DNA from 3 places in the Streptomyces sp. NPDC052701 genome. Region 2 is predicted to be linked to each of the others. Evidence: riboswitches for the same ligand, from Rfam matches in the RefSeq annotation. Region 2 holds a riboswitch; each other region holds the start of a gene.
What was found. A riboswitch is a leader RNA that binds a small molecule or an ion and turns the genes downstream of it on or off. The one in region 2 is predicted to bind thiamine pyrophosphate.

Region 1 (3,266 bases), on a different contig from region 2:
TCGGTGCTGGCCGGCCATCCCCGGGTCCTGATGCGGCTCGACCTGCGCTGACGGGCCCCGGTCCCCGGGCCCCCGGGTCACGGCGTTCGATCTGCGACACTGGTTGAGCCATGCCTAAGCCCGGAGAACTCACTTTCGTCGCCCCGCGCGGAGCCAAGAAGCCGCCGCGGCACCTCGCCGACCTCACGCCCGCCGAACGCAAGGAGGCGGTCGCCGCGATCGGTGAGAAGCCGTTCCGCGCCAGACAGCTCTCGCAGCACTACTTCGCGCGGTACGCGCACGAACCGGAGCAGTGGACCGACATCCCCGCCGGTTCACGCGCCCGGCTCCAGGAGGCGCTGCTGCCGGAGCTCATGACGGTCGTGCGCCACCTGTCGACCGACCAGGGCACCACGCGCAAGACGCTGTGGCGGCTGTTCGACGGGACGCTCGTCGAGTCGGTGCTGATGCGCTACCCGGACCGGGTGACGATGTGCATCAGCTCGCAGGCGGGATGCGGGATGAACTGCCCGTTCTGCGCCACCGGGCAGGCGGGTCTGGACCGGAACCTGTCCACCGCCGAGATCGTGCACCAGATCGTGGACGGCATGCGGGCCCTCAGGGACGGCGAGGTGCCGGGCGGGCCGGCGCGGCTGTCCAACATCGTCTTCATGGGCATGGGCGAGCCGCTCGCCAACTACAACCGGGTGGTGGGCGCGATCCGGCGCCTGACCGACCCCGAGCCCGACGGGCTGGGCCTGTCCCAGCGCGGGATCACCGTGTCGACCGTCGGTCTCGTCCCGGCCGTCCACCGGTTCGCCGACGAGGGCTTCAAGTGCCGCCTCGCCATCTCGCTGCACGCCCCCGACGACGAGCTGCGCGACACCCTCGTCCCGGTGAACACGCGGTGGAAGGTGCGCGAGGTGCTCGACGCCGGGTTCGAGTACGCCGCCAAGTCCGGGCGGCGGCTGTCCATCGAGTACGCGCTGATCCGGGACATCAACGACCAGGCCTGGCGCGGTGACCGGCTCGGGCGGCTGCTCAAGGGCAGGCCGGTGCACGTCAACCTCATTCCGCTGAACCCGACGCCCGGGTCGAAGTGGACCGCGTCCCGGCCCGAGGACGAGAAGGCGTTCGTGGAGGCCATCGCCGCCCACGGTGTGCCGGTGACGATCCGGGACACCCGTGGTCAGGAGATCGACGGGGCCTGCGGTCAGCTCGCCGCGAGCGAGCGGTAACCTGACCACCGTAAAACCCGCGTAAGAACATCTGCATATTCCGACAGGGGAGCGCCACAGCGCTGAGAGTGCGGCACCGGCCGCAGACCCTCCGAACCTCGCCCAGGTCATTCTGGGTAGGGAGATCGGTCATCACTCGAGCTGTTGCGCCCTGCCCGGGACTCCTGCCAGGGGTCCCGGGCAGGGCCGCGTCTCTTCCTGGTCACTCCAGGAGGAATGAAGTGGGCATCACCAAGAAGCGGTTCACGGCCGTGGTCGTCGCGCTGGGCATGACCGGCGCCCTGGCCGCGTGCGGGTCGTCGGAGGGGGACCGGGAGTCGTCCGGCGACTCCCGGACCGTGACCCTCGTCAGCCACGACTCGTGGGCCGCCTCCAAGGACGTCGTCGCCGCGTTCGAGAAGCAGTCCGGCTACCGGGTCAGGGTCCTTGAGACCGGCGACGCCGGACAGACCGTGAACAAGGCGATCCTGACCAAGGACAACCCGCAGGGCGACGTCCTCTTCGGCGTCGACAACACCCTGCTGTCCCGTGCGCTCGACAACGGGCTGTTCCAGCCGTACGAGGCGAAGGGCTCCGAGAGGATCGAGCCCCGGTACCGGGTCGGCGGGGACGAGCACCGGGTCACACCCGTCGACACCGGCGACATCTGCGTCAACTACGACAAGAAGTACTTCGCCGACCGCGAGCTGGACCCGCCGCGGACCTTCGACGACCTGGTCGAGCCCGAGTACAGGAACCTCCTGGTCACCGAGAACGCCGCCGCCTCCTCACCCGGCCTCGGCTTCCTGCTCGGCACGGCCGCGGAGTACGGCGACGACGGCTGGCCGGACTACTGGAAGAAGCTCAAGGCCAACGGCCTGAAGGTCGTCGACAGCTGGGAGCAGGCCTACAACGAGGAGTTCTCCGGCTCCAGCGGAGGCAGGAAGGCCAAGGGCGACCGGCCGCTCGTCGTGTCGTACGCCTCCTCGCCGCCGGCCGAGGTCGTCTTCGCCGACCCCAGGCCGGGCGAGGCCCCGACCGGGGTGGCCGAGGGCACCTGCTTCCGCCAGGTCGAGTACGCCGGACTGCTCGCCAACGCCAGGAACGCCGAGGGCGGCAAGGCGCTCCTCGACTTCCTGATCAGCAGGCGGTTCCAGGAGGACATGCCGCTCAACATGTTCGTCTACCCGGTCACCGGGGACGCCCGGGTGCCGGCGGAGTTCACCGAGTACGGACCGCAGGCCGAGGACCCCGAGACGCTGGACCCGGACAAGATCGCCGACAAGCGTGACGAGTGGGTCAAGTCGTGGACGTCGCTCGTACTGAAGTAGCCGTCCGCAAGGACCGGCGCGGGAACGCGGCGCGGCTCGGGCTGATGGCCGTGCCCGTCGCGTTCTTCGCGGTCTTCTTCGCCTACCCCGTCGCCGCCATCGTCGCGCGCGGCCTGAGCACCGACGGGGCCTGGCACCCCGGCCGGATCGCGCAGGTGCTGGCGCAGTCCGACGTCCGGCAGGTGCTGTGGTTCACCACCTGGCAGGCGCTCGTGTCCACCGCGCTCACGCTGCTGGTCGCGCTCCCCGGCGCGTACGTCTTCGCGCGCTTCGACTTCCCGGGGAAGCAGGCCCTGCGGGCGGTCGTGACCGTGCCGTTCGTGCTGCCGACGGTCGTGGTCGGGACGGCGTTCCTGGCGCTCGTCGGGCGCGGCGGCCTCCTGGACGAACTGTGGGGGGTCCGGCTCGACACCACCGTGTGGGCGATCCTGCTCGCGCACGTCTTCTTCAACTACGCGGTCGTCGTACGGACGGTCGGCGGGCTGTGGGCGCAGCTCGACCCGCGGCAGGAGGAGGCCGCGCGGGTGCTCGGCGCGTCGCGGTTCACGGCGTGGCGCACGGTCACCCTGCCCGCGCTCACGCCCGCCGTGGCCGCCGCCGCGCTCATGGTCTTCCTGTTCACCTTCACCTCCTTCGGCGTGGTGCAGATCCTGGGCGGTCCCGTCTTCTCGACCCTGGAGGTCGAGATCTACCGGCAGACCACCGACGTCTTCGACCTGTCCACGGCGGCCGTGCTGAC
Region 2 (3,266 bases):
CCGGCCACAGCACGGCGAGACCGACCAGCACCGCCGCGGCGAACGGGATGAGGATCGCCGCGATGACCTTGCGCAGGTGCCGGGAGACGGGCGTGGCAGGACCGTGGGCGTGGCTGTGCGAGTGCCCGTGCCCGCCGCCCGGTGCGGGACCGTGGCCGTGACCGTGGCCTCCGCCCGACCCGGAGCCGTGGCCGTGCCCGGATCCGGAGCCGTGGCCGGCCCCGGGGCCGCCGGCGGAGCCCGGGTCGTTGCCGCCGGACGGTGAAACGTAGCCGCCGCCACCGGCCCCGAAGCCACGGCCGTCGTCGGCCGCGAAACCGGATCCGCCGCCGGACCCGCGACCGGGCCGGTCGTCGAAACCGCCGCCGAGTCCGGGGCCGTGCCCACCGCCGGACCCCGCACCGCGTTCGGCGCCGGAACGGGGAGCCCGGCCGTCGCCGAACCCGGCACCGGCATCCCGTCCGCCGCCGGGCCGCGGCACCCGGTCGCCGCCCGTGCCGGGCCCACGACCGCTGTCGGGGCCACTGCCGCCACCGGGGCCATGACCGCCACCGGGGGCGACATCGGGAACCCGGCCACCGCCCGGGCCCGGGTGAGGGCCGGGGGCGGGACCCTGCCGGTTGCCGAGGCCGGTCCCGGAGCCCTGCTCGCTGTCACCGCGTGACCCGGGACCACTCGGCCCGCGCCCGAACCAGTCGCCGGCACCACGGTCACCACCGCGGCCGTCACCCCGGAGCGGGGCACGGCCGTCCACATGGCCATGACCACGGCTTTCGCCGAGGCCGTCTGCATGGCCACCTCCACCTCCGCCGCCGTTTCCGGCGCCGGATCCGCGGGGTGGCTCGGGCGGTGGGTACGGGGGACGCTGCGTCGTGGTCACCGACCGATCATCGCAAGAACGAGGAGGGCCCTCTGTTCACCGCGCCCGAAGTGACGCTAGCGTGGAGGCACCTTTTGTACACGCGGGAGCTCGGAGCACCGGGCTGAGAGGGCGCTGACCTCCGTCCCTGCGATGTTTCACATGAAACATCGCAGGAGCCGAGTGATGTTTCACACGAAACGCCGGCAGACGGAAACCGCTGCGTCGACCGCCGAACCTGTTACCGGGTAATGCCGGCGTAGGGAGTAGGTCTCATGACCAACAAGGACGCACGCACGCCTGCCTCCACGCAGATCGCGGAGAACGGATCCGCCAACGGATCCGCCAACGGATCCGCCAACGGTTCCGGCGGCGGTTCCGCCGCCGGAACGCGCGACGGGGAGGCCGGGAAGTCCATCGGCTGGCACAAGGCGTACCTCGAGGGCTCACGCCCCGACCTGCGGGTGCCGGTCCGTCAGGTGCATCTCACCAACGGGCGGTCGGTCACGTTGTACGACACCTCCGGCCCGTACACCGATCCGCTCGTCGAGACCGATGTCCGCAGGGGCCTGCCGCCGCTGCGGGAGAGCTGGATCATCGCCCGCGGCGACACCGAGGAGTACGCGGGCCGTCCCGTCCGCCCCGAGGACGACGGGATCAAGCACACCTCACCGCGCGGGGGCCTGCGCAACCTCGACGCCGTCTTCCCCGGACGGCCGCGCCAGCCGCGCCGGAGCCGTGACGGCAGGGCGGTCACACAGCTCGCGTACGCGCGACGGGGCGAGATCACGCCCGAGATGGAGTTCGTGGCCCTCCGCGAGAACGTGTCGCCCGAGGTCGTGCGCGAGGAGATCGCGGCGGGCCGGGCGGTGCTGCCCGCCAACGTCAACCATCCGGAGATCGAGCCGATGATCATCGGCAAGCGGTTCCTGGTGAAGGTCAACGCCAACATCGGCAACTCGGCGGTGACGTCCTCCATCGAGGAGGAGGTCGAGAAGATGACCTGGGCGACCCGCTGGGGCGCCGACACGGTCATGGACCTCTCCACCGGCCGCAACATCCACACCACCCGCGAGTGGGTGCTGCGCAACTCCCCCGTCCCCATCGGCACCGTGCCGCTCTATCAGGCCCTGGAGAAGGTCGACGGCAAGGCCGAGGAGCTCACCTGGGAGATCTACAAGGACACGGTCATCGAACAGGCCGAGCAGGGCGTGGACTACATGACGGTCCACGCGGGCGTACGCCTGGCCTACGTACCGCTCACCGCCAACCGCAAGACCGGCATCGTCTCGCGCGGCGGCTCGATCATGGCCGCGTGGTGCCTGGCGCACCACAAGGAGTCGTTCCTGTACGAGAACTTCGAGGAGCTGTGCGAGATCCTCGCCGCCTACGACGTCACGTACTCGCTCGGCGACGGCCTGCGGCCCGGCTCCATCGCCGACGCCAATGACGAGGCGCAGTTCGCGGAGTTGAGGACGCTCGGGGAACTCAACCAGATCGCGAAGCGTTTCCACGTACAGACCATGATCGAGGGCCCGGGCCACGTCCCGATGCACAAGATCAAGGAGAACATCGACCTTCAGCAGGAGATCTGCGATGAAGCTCCGTTCTATACGCTCGGCCCGCTGACCACGGACGTCGCGCCGGCGTACGACCACATCACCTCCGGCATCGGTGCCGCGATGATCGCCTGGTGGGGCACGGCCATGCTCTGCTACGTCACACCCAAGGAGCACCTGGGCCTGCCGAACCGTGACGACGTCAAGACCGGCGTCATCACCTACAAGATCGCCGCCCACGCGGCCGACCTCGCCAAGGGCCACCCGGGCGCCCAGGAGTGGGACGACGCCCTGTCCGACGCCCGTTTCGAGTTCCGGTGGGAGGACCAGTTCAACCTCGCGCTGGACCCGGACACGGCGCGGGAGTTCCACGACGAGACCCTGCCGGCGGAGCCCGCCAAGACCGCTCACTTCTGCTCGATGTGCGGCCCCAAGTTCTGCAGCATGAAGATCTCGCAGGACATCCGGCGTGAACACGGCGGCAGCCAGGCCGAGATCGAGGAGGGCATGGCCCGGAAGTCGAAGGAGTTCGCGGCCGCCGGCAACCGGGTGTACCTGCCGATCGCGGACTGATCCGCCCGCGCCCGGCCGACGGGACCGGCGGCGGCCCCGGCTGACGGCGCCGGCCGGGCGCCGTCAGCCGGCGGCACCGGCCGGCGGACCGGTGGGTGCCGCCGGCGCCGCCGCTGTTCCACCACGCCGAGCGCGATGCCCGCACGGGGGCGGGCGTCGGTCGGCCCCTCCCCACCGCGGCGGTGGGCTCGGCAGACTGGTCCCATGACAGCGATGCGTCTGAGCAAGGGCGCCAACCTTCCCGTTCACTCGCCCGCCGTGCGCGTCGAGCTCAC
Region 3 (3,266 bases), on a different contig from region 2:
CGACCGCGCCCGCGGGCAGGGAGGAGCCGTCGTCGAGGAGCACCGCGCCGGGCTCGACCCGGGCCACCCGCGCGTGGGTGCGCAGCTCGACGCCGGCGTCGGCGTACCAGGCGGCCATCGGCTCGGCCGCCTCGGCGGGCAGCGCCCCGGCGAGCGGCCGGTCGGCGGCCTCGACGACGGTCACCGCGCAGCCCGCCTCGCGCGCCGCCGTGGCGAACTCCGCGCCGATCCAGCCCGCCCCGACGACCACGATGTCCTGCTGCCGGGCGAGCACCGGCCGCAGCCGCTCGGCGTCGTCCAGGGTGCGCAGCAGGTGCACGCCGGGGACGCCCTGCGAGCCCGGCAGCCGGAGCGGCTCGGCGCCGGTGGCGACGACCAGGACGTCGTACGGCACGGGTCCGGCCCCGGTGTCCAGCTCGTGGTCCGCCGGGCGCGCGCCCAGCACCTCGCAGCCGAGCCGCAGTCCGATGCCGAGCGCCTCGAAGTCGACGTCGAAGGCGGAGCCCTCGGCCTTGCCGAGCAGGACGGCCTTGGACAACGGCGGCCGGTCGTACGGCTGGTGGGGTTCCGCGCCGATCAGTGTCACGGTGCCGGTGAAGCCCTGCTCCCGCAGTGCCACGGCGGTCTGCACGCCGGCCATGCCCGCGCCCGCCACGACGACGTGCCGCACCCCTGAGGGCCCCCGTTCCCGCGTCCGCTCGCTCACCTGATCACCATAGACACCTGACGCCCCGTCAGTCAGCGCTCGTGCGCCGTGACCTGCTCCACAACGCTCGTCCCGTGACCCCGCCGCGACTCCCACCGCCAGCTCTCCTCCAGCCGCACCCGCCCGTCGGGCAGTTCCACGACCGTCGACACGCAGTGCCCCGACGAGGTCGTCCCGTCGCGCCCGAGCTGCACGTACCGGAAGTCCAGACGGTCTCCCTCCCGGGTACCCACCAGGAACCCGCGTACGACATCGCCGCCCGCGTACTCGGCCCAGATCCCGCCGTCCCGCTCGTGGTAGGCGAACCGGGTGCCGGTGCCCACCTGGCCCGGGGCCTGGTCGGCGACCGGGGCGAGGACGAGACCGTCGAGCGAGCGGGCCACGGGCGGAGGCTCCCTTACTGAGACGTGCGGCGTCGGGCTAGGGTGGCCACCGTAAAGCACTCGCGGGAGCCCGGACGCACCGGGCTGAGAGGGAGGCTGGCGGCCTCCGACCGTACGAACCTGATCCGGGTCATGCCGGCGAAGGGAGGGGCTGGACGCCCATGTCGCCCACGCGCACACCAGACGTCCTCGTCGTGGGGGGCGGAATCATCGGCCTGGTCACGGCCTGGCGGGCCGCGCAGCGCGGGCTGGCCACGGCCGTGCTGGACCCCGAACCGGGCGGCGGGGCCGCGCAGGTGGCGGCCGGGATGCTGGCCGCCGTCACGGAGCTGCACCACGGCGAGCAGACCCTGCTCGGCCTCAACCTGGAGTCCGCCCGCCGCTACCCGGACTTCGCGGCCGAGCTCACCGACGCCACCGGACGCGGCCTCGGCTACCGCCGCAGCGGCACGCTCGCCGTCGCCCTGGACGCCGACGACCGGGCCCATCTGCGCGAACTGCACGCCCTGCAGCAGCGGTCGGGACTGGACGCGCAGTGGCTGTCCGGGCGGGAGTGCCGGCGCCTTGAGCCGATGCTCGCGCCGGGCGTGCGCGGCGGGCTGCGGGTCGACGGCGATCACCAGGTCGACCCCCGGCGCCTGGCCGCCGCCCTGGTGGCGGCCTGCGACCGGGCGGGCGTGGTCTTCCACCGCGCGTGGGCCGAGCGGCTCACCGTCGTACGGGACCGGGCCACGGGCGTCGTCACGACCGACGGCACCGGACTGGAGGCCGGGCAGGTGGTCCTGGCCGCCGGCAGTCTCAGCGGGCGGCTGGCGGGCGTCCCCGAGGCCGTCCTGCCGCCCGTCCGGCCCGTGAAGGGGCAGGTCCTGCGGCTGACGATGCCGGCGCGGCCCACGCCGTTCCTGAGCCGGACCGTGCGCGCCGTGGTGCGCGGCAGCCACGTCTACCTGGTGCCGCGCGAGAACGGCGAGCTGGTCGTCGGGGCGACGAGCGAGGAGACGGGCTGGGACACGACGGTCACCGCGGGCGGCGTCTACGAGCTGCTGCGCGACGCGCACGAGCTGGTCCCGGGCATCACCGAGCTGCCGCTGACCGAGACCCGGGCCGGGCTGCGCCCCGCCTCCCCCGACAACGCGCCGCTGCTCGGCCCGACCGGGCTGGCGGGGCTGCTGCTGGCCACCGGGCACCACCGCAACGGCGTGCTGCTCACGCCGGTCACCGGCGACGTCATGGCGCAGGTCCTGGCCACCGGCGAACTCCCCGAGGAGGCCCGCCCGTTCACCCCCCAGCGCTTCAGCACCGCCGTCCTCACGGAGCAGCCCGCATGAACATCCAGGTCAACGGGGAGCCGCGGGAGATCGAGCCCGGCACGGTTCTGGACACCGTCGTCAGGACGCTCACCCGGGCGCCGTCCGGAGTGGCCGCCGCCCTCAACGAAACCGTCGTCCCGCGCGCGCAGTGGCCGACCACCTCCCTGTCCGAGGGAGACCGCGTGGAAGTCCTCACCGCCGTCCAAGGAGGCTGACCATGGCCGACGATCCGCTCGTCCTCGGCGGCACGTCCCTCACGTCCCGCCTGATCATGGGTACCGGCGGGGCGCCCAGCCTCGACGTGCTGGAACGCGCCCTGGTGGCCTCCGGGACGGAGCTGACGACGGTCGCGATGCGGCGCGTGAACCCCTCGGTGCACGGCTCGGTGCTGTCGGTGCTGGACCGCCTCGGCATCCGGGTGCTGCCCAACACGGCCGGCTGCTTCACCGCCGGGGAGGCCGTCCTCACCGCCCGGCTGGCCCGGGAGGCGCTCGGCACCGACCTGGTCAAGCTGGAGGTCATCGCCGACGAGCGCACCCTGCTGCCCGACCCGATCGAGCTGCTGGAGGCGGCCGAGACACTGGTCGACGACGGGTTCACGGTCCTGCCGTACACCAACGACGACCCCGTGCTGGCCCGCCGGCTGGAGGACGCGGGCTGCGCGGCGATCATGCCGCTCGGCTCGCCGATCGGCTCCGGGCTGGGCATCCGCAACCCGCACAACTTCCAGCTGATCGTGGAGCAGGCGCGCGTGCCGGTGATCCTGGACGCGGGGGCCGGCACCGCCTCGGACGCGGCCCTGGCGATGGAGCTGGGGTGCGCCGGGGTGATGCTCGCCTCGGCGGTGACGCGGGCCCAGGAGCCGGT

Region 1: it holds a riboswitch for thiamine pyrophosphate, as region 2 does, so the genes downstream of both, AB0L29_RS09225 (thiamine ABC transporter substrate-binding protein) here and thiC (phosphomethylpyrimidine synthase ThiC) in region 2, are expected to answer to the same signal.
Region 3: it holds a riboswitch for thiamine pyrophosphate, as region 2 does, so the genes downstream of both, thiO (glycine oxidase ThiO) here and thiC (phosphomethylpyrimidine synthase ThiC) in region 2, are expected to answer to the same signal.

The regions. Positions count from the first base shown of each region.
Region 1 covers NZ_JBFATO010000005.1:188,878-192,143, forward strand. Annotated here, with positions in the region: gene AB0L29_RS09215 (GNAT family N-acetyltransferase) at 1-51, shown strand, start outside; gene rlmN (23S rRNA (adenine(2503)-C(2))-methyltransferase RlmN) at 111-1,217, shown strand; TPP riboswitch at 1,253-1,358, shown strand; gene AB0L29_RS09225 (thiamine ABC transporter substrate-binding protein) at 1,439-2,527, shown strand; gene AB0L29_RS09230 (iron ABC transporter permease) at 2,503-3,266, shown strand, end outside.
Region 2 covers NZ_JBFATO010000023.1:13,348-16,613, reverse strand. Annotated here, with positions in the region: gene AB0L29_RS23960 (YibE/F family protein) at 1-481, opposite strand, end outside; gene AB0L29_RS23955 (hypothetical protein) at 380-664, shown strand; TPP riboswitch at 953-1,142, shown strand; gene thiC (phosphomethylpyrimidine synthase ThiC) at 1,135-2,991, shown strand; gene AB0L29_RS23945 (VWA domain-containing protein) at 3,196-3,266, shown strand, end outside.
Region 3 covers NZ_JBFATO010000003.1:276,789-280,054, forward strand. Annotated here, with positions in the region: gene AB0L29_RS06265 (FAD-dependent oxidoreductase) at 1-706, opposite strand, end outside; gene AB0L29_RS06270 (hypothetical protein) at 739-1,089, opposite strand; TPP riboswitch at 1,142-1,253, shown strand; gene thiO (glycine oxidase ThiO) at 1,251-2,417, shown strand; gene thiS (sulfur carrier protein ThiS) at 2,414-2,614, shown strand; gene AB0L29_RS06285 (thiazole synthase) at 2,617-3,266, shown strand, end outside.